Regions from separate parts of the Streptomyces sp. NPDC056373 genome, predicted to be linked through region 2. Evidence: riboswitches for the same ligand, from Rfam matches in the RefSeq annotation. Region 2 holds a riboswitch; each other region holds the start of a gene.

Region 1 (4,980 bases), on a different contig from region 2:
CCACCGCAAGCGTGAGGCGCTGCCCGCCGAACCCGCCCCCGGTGAGGACCTCATCTCCGGTCTGATCCGCGCCTCCGACCACGGCGAGCACCTCACCGAGAACGAGGCGGCGGCCATGGCCTTCATCCTGCTGTTCGCCGGTTTCGAGACAACCGTCAACCTCATAGGGAACGGCACCTACGCGCTGCTCACCCACCCCGGGCAGCGTGCCCGGCTCCAGGCGTCCCTCGCCGCCGGGGAGAGCGGCCTCCTGGAGACCGGCGTCGAGGAACTCCTCCGCTTCGACGGCCCCGTCGAACTCGCCACCTGGCGTTTCGCCACGCAGCCGCTCACCCTCGGCGGGCAGCACATCGAGGCGGGTGACCCCGTCCTCGTCGTGCTGGCCGCCGCGGACCGGGACCCGGAGCGGTTCGCCGATCCGGACGTACTGGACCTCTCCCGCCTCGACAACCAGCACCTCGGATACGGCCACGGCATCCACTACTGCCTCGGCGCCCCGCTCGCCCGCCTGGAGGGCCAGACCGCCCTCTCCACCCTGCTGACCCGCCTCCCGGACCTCCGGCTGGCCGCGGATCCGGCCGAGCTGAGATGGCGCGGCGGCCTCATCATGCGGGGGCTGCGCACACTGCCGGTGGAGTTCGCTCCGGTAGCCCCCGCTGAAGGTGACGAAACATCAGACCTGTGATCTTCACGTGATCTGCGCGGCATGAACTTGTGACAAGTGATCGTCTGCCGATACGTTCACCCATCAACGCGGAGGGATTCACGCCGCGTCGGTCACTGCTGTCGCGTGAAAGGTCTCCGTATGCTCTCCGGGAACGGTCGGCACCGTCGCCCCCGCCAGGCTCCGGCTCTCCTCGTCGCGGCCGGAGTGACCGGCTCCGCCATCGCGATCCCCCTCCTCGGGGCCTCCGGCGCCAGTGCGGCCGACGGCACGACCTGGGACCGGGTCGCGGACTGCGAGACCGGCGGCGCATGGAGCGAGAACAGCGGCAACGGCTACTACGGCGGCCTGCAGTTGTCCCAGGAGGACTGGGAGAGTCACGGCGGTCTGGACTACGCCGCGAGTGCCGACCTGGCCAGCCGCTCCCAGCAGATAGCCGTGGCCGAGAGAATCCTCGCCGACCAGGGCGTGGGCGCTTGGCGCACCTGCGGACTGCTCTCCGGCCTCGAGCAGGGCAAGGGGTCGGACTCGTCCGGGGCGTCCGACTCGTCCGGCGAGGTCGACTCGCCCGGCCTGCTCGACTCGCTCGGTTCGTCCCCCTCGGACGGCCCTTCCTCCTCTCCCTCGTCATCGCCTGACGCGTCGGCCTCGAAGGACGAAACCGCCAAGCCGGACAAGTCGACCGAACCCACTGGTTCGTCGCAGAAGCAGCAGTCCGACGACTCCTCGTCGGGCGCCTCGAAGAGCGACAAGGCCGACAGCGCCCGGCAGGGCGACGACTCCTCGCGGCCGGGCGACACCGGTTCCGGCCGCCACCGCGGCCCCAGTGCCGACGAGACCGGCGCGTCCGACGGTGGCCCCGAGGGGAAGGCGACGGGGCGTCACTCCGCGCCCGCCGAGGAGAGTTCCGGCGATTCCGAAGGCGCCTACATCGTGGGCATCGGCGACAGCCTCTGGTCCATCGCCGACGCCCTTCGGGTCAGCGGCGGATGGCACGCGCTCTACGAGGGCAACGAGAAGGAGGTCGGCGCCGACCCGAACCTCATCCTCCCCGGTCAGACGCTCACGGTCGAGGGCGAAGCGGACGAGAAGTAGCTGTTCGGGCAGTGCGGAAACGGCGGTCGAACTCACCCCGAAACCGGGTGAGTTCGCGCCCTGTTTCGTGGCTGATGTCCCGTTTGGGGCCCGTGAGAGATAGATCTCAGAAGCCCTGATCGTCTTTGAAATTCTCCGGATCACGTGTCTACGGTCGTGACCGCTCGCCACCGCGAGCCCCGGCTGCCGCAACGCCGAATCCTGCCAGCGGCCGTACGGGAACAGTCGTCGCGTCAAGCGCCGTAGGCAGGAGCGGGGGACCCAAGGTAGGTGCCCGACCGGCCGGTTGTGCCGGAAGGGCTTGGGGTGAAGCCGCGTCCCGTTTCAGGGACGCGGCCGGGCAACTCAACCGGCCCGAACCCGACAGCTCACCTCGCAGGCGTCGGTGAGGGGATCCATCCATGCTGTTTTCCGGCAAGGGCAAGCACCGTCGTCCGTCCAAGGCCACCCGCGCCGCCGCGCTCGCCGGTGTCGCCGGTGTCGCCGTCGCCGCCCCGCTGATGGCGGCCGGCAACGCCTCCGCCGCCACCACCTCCGAGTGGGACACGGTCGCCCAGTGCGAGTCCGGCGGCGACTGGTCCATCAACACCGGCAACGGCTACTACGGCGGTCTGCAGTTCTCCGCCTCCACCTGGGCCGCGTACGGCGGCACCCAGTACGCCTCCACCGCCGACAAGGCCGGCAAGGACCAGCAGATCCAGGTCGCCGAGAAGGTCCTGGCGAGCCAGGGCAAGGGCGCCTGGCCGGTCTGCGGCAAGGGCCTGTCCGGCGCCTCCACCGGCGGCGGCTCCTCGAGCGACTCCGGCAGCTCCTCGCAGAGCCAGCAGAGCCAGCAGAGCACCGAGTCCCGTCAGACCGAGCAGCAGCCGGCCTCCCGCTCCGACGAGCGCCCGGCGGCCAAGAAGACCGTCACCACCCCGACCGGCAAGAAGGTCAAGAAGGGCGACGGCGAGTACAAGGTCGTCAAGGGTGACACCCTCAGCTCGATCGCCGCGGACAAGAAGGTCAAGGGCGGCTGGGAGAAGCTCTTCGAGCTGAACAAGGACATCGTCGACGATGCCAACCTCATCTACCCGGGCCAGCAGCTGCACCTGAAGTAAGCAGCGGCCCACCCGGACCCGCCCAGGGTCCCCGTGCTCCCCGCCCCGGTGCGTCATCCCCCGTACGCGCCGGGGCGGGGTTTTTTCGGCGACCGGCTTTGTTCCGTTCAGAAACAATTTACTCTCGGTTCTGTCCATGGGGTGGGCGACCCGGTGGCCGATCGCCCGGAGCCGGTTAGGCTCATGTCGCGAGCCACCGGGCCCGCACCTCGCAGGGTCCGCGCGACCCGCGTCACCGCGTCACATGAAGAAGGAGATGCTCGTGCCGTCCATCGACGTCGTCGTAGCCCGGGAAATCCTGGACTCCCGAGGCAACCCCACGGTCGAGGTCGAGGTCGGCCTCGACGACGGCAGCACCGGTCGTGCCGCCGTCCCGTCCGGCGCCTCCACGGGCGCCTTCGAGGCCATCGAGCTCCGCGACGGCGACTCGAACCGCTACCTCGGCAAGGGTGTGGAGAAGGCCGTGCTCGCGGTCATCGAGCAGATCGGCCCGGAGCTGGTCGGCTACGACGCCACCGAGCAGCGCCTGATCGACCAGGCCATGTTCGACCTGGACGCCACCGACAACAAGGGCTCGCTCGGCGCCAACGCCATCCTCGGCGTCTCCCTCGCCGTGGCCCACGCCGCCTCCGAGGCCAGCGACCTCCCCCTCTTCCGCTACCTGGGCGGCCCCAACGCGCACCTGCTGCCGGTGCCGATGATGAACATCCTGAACGGCGGCTCGCACGCCGACTCCAACGTGGACATCCAGGAGTTCATGATCGCCCCGATCGGCGCGGAGTCCTTCTCCGAGGCCCTGCGCTGGGGCGCCGAGGTCTACCACACCCTGAAGAAGGTCCTGAAGAGCAAGGGCCTGGCCACCGGCCTCGGCGACGAGGGCGGCTTCGCCCCGGACCTCGGCTCCAACCGCGAGGCCCTCGACCTCATCCTCGAGGCGATCAAGGAGGCCGGCTACACCCCCGGCGAGCAGATCGCCCTCGCGCTCGACGTCGCCGCCTCCGAGTTCTACAAGGACGGCGTCTACACCTTCGAGGGCAAGGGCCGCTCGGCCGCCGAGATGACCGAGTACTACGCGGAGCTCGTCGACGCGTACCCGCTCGTCTCCATCGAGGACCCGCTGTTCGAGGACGACTGGGAGGGCTGGAAGACCATCACCGACAAGCTCGGTGACAAGGTCCAGCTCGTCGGCGACGACCTGTTCGTCACCAACCCCGAGCGCCTCGCCCGCGGCATCGAGGAGGGCGCGGCCAACGCGCTCCTGGTCAAGGTCAACCAGATCGGTTCGCTCACCGAGACCCTGGACGCCGTCGAGCTGGCCCAGCGCAACGGCTTCAAGTGCATGATGTCCCACCGCTCCGGCGAGACCGAGGACGTCACCATCGCCGACCTGGCCGTCGCCACCAACTGCGGCCAGATCAAGACCGGCGCCCCGGCCCGCTCCGAGCGCGTCGCCAAGTACAACCAGCTGCTGCGCATCGAGGAGATCCTCGACGACGCCGCGGTGTACGCCGGCCGCAGCGCCTTCCCGCGCTTCAAGGGCTGACCCACGCCCAAGTAGCAGCGTCGTACGTACGTCCCCGTACTCGGTCCCGTACCGTGTCCGGGGACGTACGCGCGTATGACGGTGGAGCGGGAGGCGGACAGATGGCCGTGAAGGACCGGGACCGGTTCTCCACCGCGACCAGGATCCGGTTGCTCGGCGAGCAGACCGCGGCCCGGGTCTACCGCTCCCAGACCAGGCGCCAGGCCCGCCGCTCGCGGCTCACCGGCCGGGCCGCCCTGCTCGCCCTGGTGATGTGCTCGCTGATCGTGGCCCTGGCCTACCCGATGCGGGAGTACGTCTCACAGCGCGCGGAGATCGACGACCTCCGGCGTGAGCAGCAGCAGGCCCGCGAGCGCGTCGAACGGCTGCGCGACCTGAAGGCGCGCTGGCAGGACGACGCGTACGCCGAGCAGCAGATCCGGCAGCGGTTGCACTACGTGATGCCGGGGGAGACGGGTTTCATCGTCGTCGACCCGCACGCGGCGAAGCAGTCGCGCACCGACCTGGGGGCGGCCGACCGCCCCTGGTACTCGAACGTCTGGGACGGGGTCGACAAGGCCGACGCCGCCGACCGGTGA
Region 2 (4,980 bases):
TCGGTGTGCCGGTCGTCGTCGGTGAGGTCGGAGTCGAGCAGCTCGCACAGGGCGATGTCCTCGGCGAGCCCGAGCCGGGCCGCGCGCTCGCGCAGCCGGAGCACCGGCAGGGTGGGGATGCCCTCGCGCAGGTCGGTGCCGGGGGTCTTGCCGGACTCGTGGGAGTCGGAGGCGATGTCGAGGACGTCGTCCGCGAGCTGGAAGGCCACGCCGAGCCGCTCGCCGTACTGGGTCAGCACGTGCACGACGGTCTCGTCGGCGCCGGACATCATCGCGCCGAACCGGCACGACACGGCGATGAGCGAACCGGTCTTGCCGCCCAGCACGTCCAGGTAGTGCTCCACGGGGTCCCGGCCGTCCTGCGGCCCGGCCGTCTCGAGGATCTGGCCGGTCACCAGACGCTCGAACGCCTCGGCCTGCACCCGGACGGCCTCCGGGCCGAGGTCGGCCAGGATGTGGGAGGCGCGGGCGAAGAGGAAGTCACCGGTGAGGACCGCGACGGAGTTGCCCCAGCGGGTGTTCGCACTCGCGACACCACGGCGCACGGCGGCCTCGTCCATGACGTCGTCGTGGTAGAGCGTGGCGAGGTGGGTCAGCTCCACGACGACGGCCGACGGCACGATCCCGGGCGCGTGGCGGTCACCGAACTGGGCGGAGAGCATCACGAGCAGCGGGCGGAACCGCTTGCCACCGGCCCGCACCAGATGCTGGGCGGCCTCCGTGATGAAGGGCACCTCACTCTTGGTGGCCTCGAGCAAGCCTTCCTCGACAGCCGTCAATCCGGCCTGGACGTCGGCTTCCAGAGCCTGGTCCCGCACGCTCAGCCCGAACGGCCCGACGTCGGTCACGAGGGGTCTCCTGTCTGCTGTGTCTGCCGGTGATTACGCGGATTGTCGATAGGTCGCTGCCCTCACTCGAGTCAGCGTATCCGGTCACGTTTCGATCACCGCCAGCGCCCGTGGTTACAGGCCGGGTGGTATCCGATCACGACCGCTATGTTTTCGATCAACCCATAAGAACAGATATTTATCGACCTACCCGGGGGTAGGGAGTTATGCACGATTTGCCGTGATGAGTCACTGAATTCCCCTTGGCGGAAATTGCCCCGCAGACTCGTGATCAGTGAGTTGAATCACTTCTTCCCCTTTTCCGCCGCGCTTCCGCACCGGCCCGTACCGCCTTCCCCCGAAAGCCAGTTGAGGCTTGGCTACCGCAAAGGATCAAGCCGCCCAAACGCCCCCGACCAAGGTCAACCGCGCAATATGTGACTGAGGTGCTTGTTCCCGACATGTGCTCTCGCATACGTTCCGGCCCTGTCCGGCGGACGCCTAATCCTGCCGCCGCCCGGACTCCCCACATCAACCGACTCACTCACGCGTGGCAGGAGCGGGGGACCCAGGTAAGTCGCCGGGCCGCACAGCGGCACGGCTCGGGGTGAAGCCGCGTACGGCACACAGCGCCGTACGCGGCCGGGCACCTCCCGGCCCGAACCCGACAGCTCACCTCGCAGGCGCCGGAGAGGAACATCGCCATGGCCGGACGAGGCACGCACCGTCGCCCCAGAACCAACCCGCTGACCCGAGGCATCGTCGCCCTGGGCACCGGCGGAGCCGCACTCACCCTTCCGCTCCTCGGCGCCACGCACGCGAGCGCCGCCGAACCCCAGAGCGCCCCCGTCGCGCAGTCCGTGAAGCAGGCGGCCCAGCCCGCCAAGTCCCTGACGTACACCGTGGTCAAGGGCGACTCGCTGGCCCGCATCGCGGACAAGTACGACGTCTCGGGCGGCTGGAAGCAGCTCTACAAGGACAACCGCGCGGTCGTCGGCGACAACCCGAAGCTGATCCACCCGGGGCTGAAGCTCAAGGTGAAGACCACCAAGCCGATCGCCCCGAAGAAGACGGCGACCCAGTCGTCCGCCCCCGCCAAGCCGGCCGCGAAGCCCGCCGGCGGCGTCGCCCAGGCCACCCAGGCGTCCGCGAAGACCTACGCGAACAACCTCGACGGGTGGATCCGCGAGTCGCTGGACATCATGGCGCAGCGGGGCATCCCGGGCTCCTACGACGGCATCTACCGCAACGTCATGCGCGAGTCGTCCGGCAACCCCCTGGCGATCAACAACTGGGACTCGAACGCCGCCGCGGGCACCCCGTCCAAGGGCCTGCTCCAGGTGATCGACCCGACGTTCGCCGCCTACCACGTGCCCGGCACCTCCTTCGACCCGTACGACCCGGTCGCCAACATCACGGCGGCCTGCAACTACGCGGCCGACCGCTACGGCTCGATCGACAACGTCAACGGCCCGTACTGAGCCGACCCGCCCAGCAGTCGCTCGAGGACGACGGCGATGCCGTCGTCCTCGTTCGACAGGGTGACCTCGTCGGCCACGGCCTTCAGTTCGGGGTGGGCGTTGGCCATCGCGACGCCGTGACCGGCCCAGTCGAACATCGGGATGTCGTTGGGCATGTCGCCGAAGGCGATGGTGTCCGCCGGCCGCAGCCCCAGGTGCTCGGCGGCCAGCGCCAGGCCCGTCGCCTTGGTGATCCCGCACGGCTGGAGCTCGACCGTGCCGGGCCCCGACATCGTCACCGTCGCCAGGGAGCCGACCACCGAGCGGGCCGTCGCCGCCAACTCGTCGTCCGTCAGGTAGGGGTGCCGCAGCAGCACCTTGCTGATGGGCTCGTCCCACAGCTGCTCGCGCCGCTCGACCCGGACCGCGGGCAGGGTCGGGTGCGGCATCAGATAGCCCGGCTCGATCAGCGTGAGCCCGTCCACCCCGTCCTGGTCGACCGCCGCGTAGACCTGCCCCACCTCGGCCTCGATCTTGCCGAGGGCGGTCTCCGCCAGCTCCCGGTCCAGGGTGATGGACCACAGCAGCCGGTCCGCGCCGGCGTCGTACACCTGCGCGCCCTGCCCGCACACCGCGAGCCCCGTGCACCCGAGGTCGTCCAGGAGCGGCCGCACTCTCGGCGCCGGCCGGCCCGTCACCACGAGGTGCTGGGCACCGGCGTCCGCCACCCGCGCGAGCGCGGCGAGGGACCGGTCGGACAGGGTGTCGTCGCCGCGCAGCAGCGTCCCGTCCAGATCGGTGGCGATGAGTGAATATGCGAGGGGTGCGGCCATGATCAGAGAATACGGACAGCGCGCCCCTTCGTTTCATCGCACGGCGGACGCCGATTGCCCGGTTGAAGGCCTCTGCACCGGTTGGCAACAACATGCTCCGCTACCTACCCGTGAGGCCGCATAGAGCGGTACCTTCCATGTGTCCAGGGGGGACTTGATCGGGGGGTCGGGTTGAACAGTGGGCGCATTCGCGTGGCCGGGCCCGGGGAGCTCGGCGAAGGGGAGAGGGAGCGCTGGCGTGCGCTGCGCGCCGCCTCGAAGGCACCGCGCAACCCTTTCATGGAGCCGGAGTTCACCGAAGCCGTCGGCCTGTTCCGGCCGGGGGCCCGGATCGCGGTGGTGTACGAGGGGCCGGAGCCGGCCGGCTTCCTGCCCTATGAGCGGGGCCCGTTGGGGCAGGGCAGGGCGATCGGACTGGGCGTCTCGGACGCACAGGGCGCGATCCTGCGGCCGGGCCTGGACGTCGAGACGGGCGAACTGCTGAAGGCATGCTCGCTGTCGAGCTTCGCCTTCGACAATCTGGAGGCCGAGCAGCGGCTGTTCGTCCGGTACGCGGCCGAGGAGTACGCCACCTACGTCATCGACGTGGAGAAGGGCTACGAGACCTACGAGTCGGTGCTGCGCGCACAGGCGCCGAAGTTCCTGAAGACGACCCTGGCCAAGGAGCGCAGGCTGGGCCGGCAGGCCGGTGAACTGCGGTTCGTGTTCGACGAGCGGGACCCGGCCGCGCTGCGCACGCTCATGGAATGGAAGTCCGCGCAGTACCGCAGGACCGGCCGCCGCGACCGGTTCGCCCAGGAGTGGATCACCCGGCTCGTCGGGCAGCTGGCCCGGACCCGGGCACCGGAGTGCAGCGGCACGCTGTCCGTGCTGTACGCCGGTGAGCGGCCCGTCGCCGCGCACTTCGGACTGCGTTCCGCCTCCGTACTGGCCTGCTGGTTCCCGTCCTACGACCCGGAGTTCGCGAAGTTCTCGCCGGGTCTGGTGCTGCATCTGCGCATGGCCGAGGCGGCGGCCGCCGCCGGCATCGGCACGCTCGACCTGGGGCGGGGCGCGGCCGAGTACAAGGACGCGCTGAAGACGGGCGAACTGCCCGTGTACGAGGGCGCGGTGACCCGTCCGGGGGTGGGCGCGACCCTGCACTGGCTGAGCCGTGAGCCGGCCCGCCGCGCGCACAGCTTCGTCCGCAGCAGGCCGCAGCTCGCGTCACTGGCCGCGCGGACGCTCAAGGGCGCGGCTCGGCTGCGTCGTACCTGACACACAAGGGGGGTGGGCGCATGGCCCGTTCGGTGCGTGCGCAGGAGGAGATACGGCGGTTCCTGGACATCGGGGCGGTGCAGGTCGCCGAGCTGGACCTCGACGGTGACGAGGCGGTGCTCAGACCCGGCCCGGGGAGTCCGCCCGTGACGCACGGAGAGGTGTTCGTGCTGGTCAGGAGGGGCGGCCGGCCCGTGGGGACGCTGCTCGGGCGGGTGCCGGAAGGGGCGGATCCGAGGGCCGTACTGGCGGAGCGGGCCCGGGCGGAATGCGGGCCCGCCGACGTCGGCGGGTCCGGGGAGCCGCCGATCACGAGCGGCGACGTCGGCGGGTCCGGGGAGCCTCCGATCACGAGCGTCGTCGTGGCGACCCGGGAGCGGGCCGGGCAGCTGGCCCGGGCGCTGGACTCGCTGCTGGCGCAGGACCATCCGCGGTTCGAGATCGTCGTGGTCGACAACGCGCCCGTCACGAGCGAGACGCGGGAGCTGGTCGAGCGGAAGTACGCCGAGCGGGTGCGGTACGTCTCTGAGCCCGTTCCGGGGCTCGCAGCCGCCCACAACGCCGGGCTGGACGCCGTCGGCGGCGAGGTGGTCGCCTTCACCG
Region 3 (4,980 bases), on a different contig from region 2:
GAGTAGGCCGAGGCGGCGGAGCTGGAGCGGTGCACCTTGTAGCGGCGGTGCTTGGCGTTCGACTTGAGGTAGTCCTCGACGATCGCCTCGCGCTCGACGCCCACCGCGAGCAGCGTCACCGCCACGGACAGCCCCGCGCGGTCCTTGCCCGCAGCGCAGTGCATCAGGGCGGGGACACTGTCCTCGGCGAGCGCGTGCAGCACCCGGGAGTGCTCCTCGGTGCGGTGCTTGATGATCGTGCGGTACGAGGCGATCATGCGGCCCGCGCCCTTGCCGTCCGAAAGGATCTCGCGCAGCTGGTCCAGGTCGCCGTCGCGCACCATCTTCCAGAACTCGGCGCCGTCGGCGGGGTCGCTCAACGGCAGGTTCACATTGCGCACGCCGGGCAGCTCGACGTCCGGCCCCTCGAGCTTCTGGTCCGCCGCGTTGCGGAAGTCGAAGACGGTGTGCAGGCCCAGAGTCGTCAGGAAGGCGGCGTCCTCCACGGTCGCGTGGGCGAGGTGGCCACTGCGGAACAGCACGCCATGGCGCACCCGCCGCCCGTCCACGGTCGGAAGTCCGCCCACGTCACGGAAGTTGCGCACTCCGGCCAGCTCGGGCTCGGTCGACGGGACCTGCTGTGTCACGAGGGCTCCTCCCCTTCGGCGCCGCCGGCGCGGCTCGTCGACGGGCGTCACTCGACGATACGACATGCCTGCCTGGGGCAATGAGTTGTCCACAGGCGTTGCCGGGAAGCCCCGCGGCCCCTGATGATGTTGCCGCCTGGTCGCACCTGGTCGGGCTTGTTCGAATATGTGAGGGCACGATGCTGGACATCTCCGAAGACGGTCGTACCTGGGTCCTCTCCGGGCCGGCCAGCAGCTATGCCGTCCATGTCACCGACCGGGACGAGCTGCTGCACCTGCACTGGGGCCCCCGGATCGGCCTGGCCGACGCCGAGGCCCTCGCCGTCCGGCCGCTGCCGGACTTCTGGCCCTTCGAGTCGCAGCTCGACGGACGCGAGGAGTACCCGGTCGAAGGCGGCCCCCGCTTCGTCCGCCCCGCCCTGTCCGTACGCACCGCCGAGCGACGGGGCACCGAGTGGGCCTACGCGGGGCACGACGCCGAGGACGGCGAGCTGCGGCTGCGGTTCCGCGACGGCGAGCTGGCCATCACCCTGCACTACCGGATGCGCCCCTCGGCGGATGTCGTCGAGCGCTGGGTGACCCTGGACAACCAGGGGCCGGCCGTCGAGCTGCTCCGTGCCGACTCCGCCACCTGGACCCTGCCCGACCGCGACACCTGGCGTCTGTCCCAGCTGCACGGCCGCTGGGGCGCCGAGTCCCGGCTGACCCGCTCCGGGCTCACCCACGGCGAGAAGGTCATCGGCAGCCGTCGCGGCCATACCTCCCACCAGCACCTGCCCTGGGTCGCCCTCGACACCGACGCCACCGAGGAGCGCGGCGAGGTCTACAGCTGCGCCCTGGGCTGGTCCGGGTCCTGGCGCATCGCCGTGGCCCAGCTCCCGGACGCGCGCGTGCAGATCACCGGCGGCGCCGGCTACGACGACTCGGGCCTGCTGATGCTCGGCGCGGGGGAGTCGTACACGACCCCCGTCTTCGCCGGGCTCTGGTGTGACGGCGGGTTCGGCGGGGCGAGCCGCGCCTGGCACGCCTACCAGCGGGCGTACGTGATCCCGGACGCGGACCGGGACCGGCCGGTGCTGTTCAACTCCTGGGAGGCCACCGAGTTCGACATCTCCGAGGAGCAGCAGCGGGAGCTCGCCGCGCGGGCCGCCGCCATGGGTGTCGAGCTGTTCGTGGTCGACGACGGCTGGTTCGGGGCGCGTACCAGTGACCGGGCCGGGCTCGGTGACTGGAGCCCGAACCTCGACCGCTTCCCGGGTGGGCTGAAGCCGCTCGCCGACCATGTGCACGGCCTCGGTATGCAGTTCGGGATCTGGGTCGAGCCCGAGATGGTCAACCCGGACAGTGACCTGTACCGCGCGCACCCGGACTGGGTGCAGTACCAATCAGGACGAAAGCGGACGGAATTCCGTAATCAGCTGGTGCTCAACCTCGCCCGTGAGGACGTCCGGGAGTACCTCTGGGAGCAGCTCGACGGCCTCCTCTCCAGTGCGCCGATCGACTACGTGAAGTGGGACTTCAACCGCTGCTTCACCGACGCCGGCTGGCCGGACGACGCCTACCCGCAGCGGCTGTGGGTCGACCACGTGCACGGCCTGTACGCCCTGCTGGACCGGCTGCGGACCGCCCATCCGGGGGTGGCCTTCGAGTCCTGCTCGGGCGGCGGCGGGCGGATCGACCTCGGCGTGCTGAGCCGCACGGACCAGGTGTGGACCTCCGACAACACCGACCCTCTCGACCGGCTCGCCATCCAGCACGGCTTCAGCCAGATCCATCCGGCCCGGGTCATGGCCGCCTGGGTCACCGACAGCCCGAACGCCATGCTCAACCACCGGGCCAGCTCGCTGCGGTTCCGGTTCGTGAGTGCCATGGCGGGGGTGCTCGGGGTCGGCGGCGACCTCACGAAGTGGACGCCGGAGGAGCTCGCCGAGGCGGCCGAGTGGGTGGGGCTCTACAAGGAGATCCGGCCCGTGGTGCAGCGCGGCGACCAGTACCGGCTGCGGCCTCCGGAGGGCGGGCTGAGCGCTGTGCAGTACGTCCTCGGCGAGGAGACGGTCGTCTTCGCCTGGCTGCAGGCCCAGCGCTACGGCGAGCCCGTTCCGACGCTCCGGCTGCGTGGCCTCGACCCGGCGGAATCGTATGAATGCCTTGAAACGGGAGAAGTTCACCGAGGGGCCGTACTGCTTCATCACGGACTGCGGGTCGGATTGCGCGGGGACCTGGACGCCACCGTCGTCCGCCTTAAGCGGAAGTAGCCATTCTGTCCGAATAGGGAATTTTAGCCGCTTGAGGATAACGTGCCCCGATCGCATAGGAGATGGGGTCGGGGTGCGTGACCATCGTCATATTCGTGACGATATGCTGTCGCCATGTTCACGTAATCCCCGCATTTTCCAGGGCGATTGAAGCAAGCGGGAGATCGGTAATCCACGCTCGGTGACGGCATATGTGGCGACACGTCAAGAAAAACGCCGTCACGAGCAACCGCAAGCTTGTCCTATTGCGTCGTGGTCGCTTACGTTCCACACCAATCCGGACGGACGCCTAATCCTGCCGCCGCCCGGAGCCCGCACACACTGACCCGAAGCACGGCAGGAGCGGGGGACCCACAGGTAAGACGCCTGTTCCGGTTCCCGGAACGGCTTGGGGTTCAGCCGCGCCACGGCACGGCCGGGCATCTCCAGCCCGCACCCGACAGCTCACCTCGCAGGCGACGGAGAGGAATTCGCCATGCCCGCGAAGGGTAAGCACCGCCGTCCCAAGACCCAGCGTTTCACCCGCTCCATCGCCGTCGCCGGAACCGGCGGGGCCGCTCTCGCCCTGCCTCTCATGGGGGCCGCCGGCGCCCACGCCGCCACCCCGCAGTCCGCTCCGGACAAGGCCGTCCAGTCGGCTCCGGCCGCCGCGGAAAAGGCCGCCCAAAAGGCAGACGGCGGCCGCTCGTACACCGTCAAGGCCGGCGACTACCTCGCGAAGATCGCCGGTGAGCAGCACGTCAGCGGTGGCTGGAAGAAGCTCTACGCGGACAACCGTGACGCCGTCGGCTCCGACCCGTCGCTGATCCACCCGGGCCTGAAGCTGTCGATCGGCAAGAAGGCGGCGAGCGCCCCGAAGGCCTCGGCCCCGTCCGCGCCGAAGGCCTCCGCTCCGAAGCCGTCCGCCGCCGATTCGGCCCCGAAGACGGAGACCGCCGCGAAGCCGGCCGCCGCCGAGAGCGACACCGGCGGCTTCACCCTCCCGGTGACCGGTGCCACCATCGGCACCCCGTACCACATGTCGGGCAGCATGTGGTCCAGCGGCTACCACACCGGTGTCGACTTCGTCGTGCCGACCGGCACCTCCCTCAAGGCCGTCGGCGCGGGCACGGTCGTGTCCGCCGGATGGGGCGGCGCGTACGGCAACCAGGTCGTCATCAAGCTCGACGACGGCTACTACGCCCAGTACGCCCACCTCTCCCAGCTCTCCGTCTCGGCCGGCCAGACCGTGACCGAGGGGCAGCAGGTCGGCCTCTCGGGTGCGACCGGCAACGTGACCGGACCGCACCTGCACTTCGAGATCCGCACCACGCCGGACTACGGCTCGGACGTGGACCCGGTCGCCTTCCTGCGCTCGCACGGCGTCTCCGTCGGCTGACCCACCGCACGACCACCTGCCTGACACGCCACCGAAGGCCGGACCCCGATCCCCGGGTCCGGCCTTCGGTGTGTGCGCCCGCCGTCGCCCGCCCCAAGGGATCGACAGGCGGCGGCAGTTGGGACAGAGTGATCACGGCCGGAGTGCAAGCGCTTTCCAGAGCCTTCCCGGCGGATTCCGAGGAGTTGTGTCACCGTGCCGACCACCCGCAGAGCGTTCGGAGCCCTGGCCGCCGGAGCCGCCCTGGGGGCCCTCGCCCCCACGGCCACCGCGCACGCCGCGTCCCCGCACCGCCGTCTCCTCGCACGCGACGACTTCTGTCACGGCCTCGGGCAGTGGGCGGCCGAACTGCAGGACGGCGGCACCGTCACCGCCTTACGCGGCACGCTGGAGATCGACGTACCGAGTGGCGCGACCGTGTGGTTCAGGCGGCGGCTGGACGGGCCGTACCTGCTCGAATACACCGCGACCCCCGTCTTCGAGGGCGGCGTCAACGACCGGGTCTCGGACCTCAACAACTTCTGGAACGCGACCGACGTCCGCTCCCCGGGCGACCTCTTCGCGACACCGCGCGGCGGAGCCCTCGACGAGTACGACCACCTCACGACGTACTACGCGGGCTACGGGGCCAACTACAACACCACGACCCGGCTGCGCCGCTACGTCGGCGAACCGGGCGTCCGCCCCCTCGTCTTCGACTACACCGAGCCGCTGCTGGTGC

The links. A riboswitch is a leader RNA that binds a small molecule or an ion and turns the genes downstream of it on or off. The one in region 2 is predicted to bind cyclic di-AMP.
Region 1: another riboswitch for cyclic di-AMP. It lies ahead of ACFCXS_RS15170 (transglycosylase family protein); the one in region 2 lies ahead of ACFCXS_RS02960 (LysM peptidoglycan-binding domain-containing protein).
Region 3: another riboswitch for cyclic di-AMP. It lies ahead of ACFCXS_RS38345 (peptidoglycan DD-metalloendopeptidase family protein); the one in region 2 lies ahead of ACFCXS_RS02960 (LysM peptidoglycan-binding domain-containing protein).

Annotation. Positions count from the first base shown of each region.
Region 1 covers NZ_JBHJPX010000006.1:336,452-341,431, forward strand. The annotation lists gene ACFCXS_RS15160 (cytochrome P450) at 1-685, shown strand, start outside; gene ACFCXS_RS15165 (transglycosylase family protein) at 806-1,759, shown strand; cyclic di-AMP (ydaO/yuaA leader) riboswitch at 1,988-2,156, shown strand; gene ACFCXS_RS15170 (transglycosylase family protein) at 2,161-2,859, shown strand; gene eno (phosphopyruvate hydratase) at 3,122-4,402, shown strand; gene ACFCXS_RS15180 (septum formation initiator family protein) at 4,504-4,980, shown strand.
Region 2 covers NZ_JBHJPX010000001.1:622,765-627,744, forward strand. The annotation lists gene ACFCXS_RS02955 (polyprenyl synthetase family protein) at 1-848, opposite strand, end outside; cyclic di-AMP (ydaO/yuaA leader) riboswitch at 1,351-1,526, shown strand; gene ACFCXS_RS02960 (LysM peptidoglycan-binding domain-containing protein) at 1,532-2,308, shown strand; gene ACFCXS_RS02965 (HAD family hydrolase) at 2,272-3,120, opposite strand; gene ACFCXS_RS02970 (GNAT family N-acetyltransferase) at 3,307-4,377, shown strand; gene ACFCXS_RS02975 (glycosyltransferase) at 4,398-4,980, shown strand, end outside.
Region 3 covers NZ_JBHJPX010000030.1:36,177-41,156, forward strand. The annotation lists gene ACFCXS_RS38335 (tyrosine-protein phosphatase) at 1-626, opposite strand, end outside; gene ACFCXS_RS38340 (alpha-galactosidase) at 806-2,881, shown strand; cyclic di-AMP (ydaO/yuaA leader) riboswitch at 3,196-3,352, shown strand; gene ACFCXS_RS38345 (peptidoglycan DD-metalloendopeptidase family protein) at 3,357-4,259, shown strand; gene ACFCXS_RS38350 (DUF6250 domain-containing protein) at 4,455-4,980, shown strand, end outside.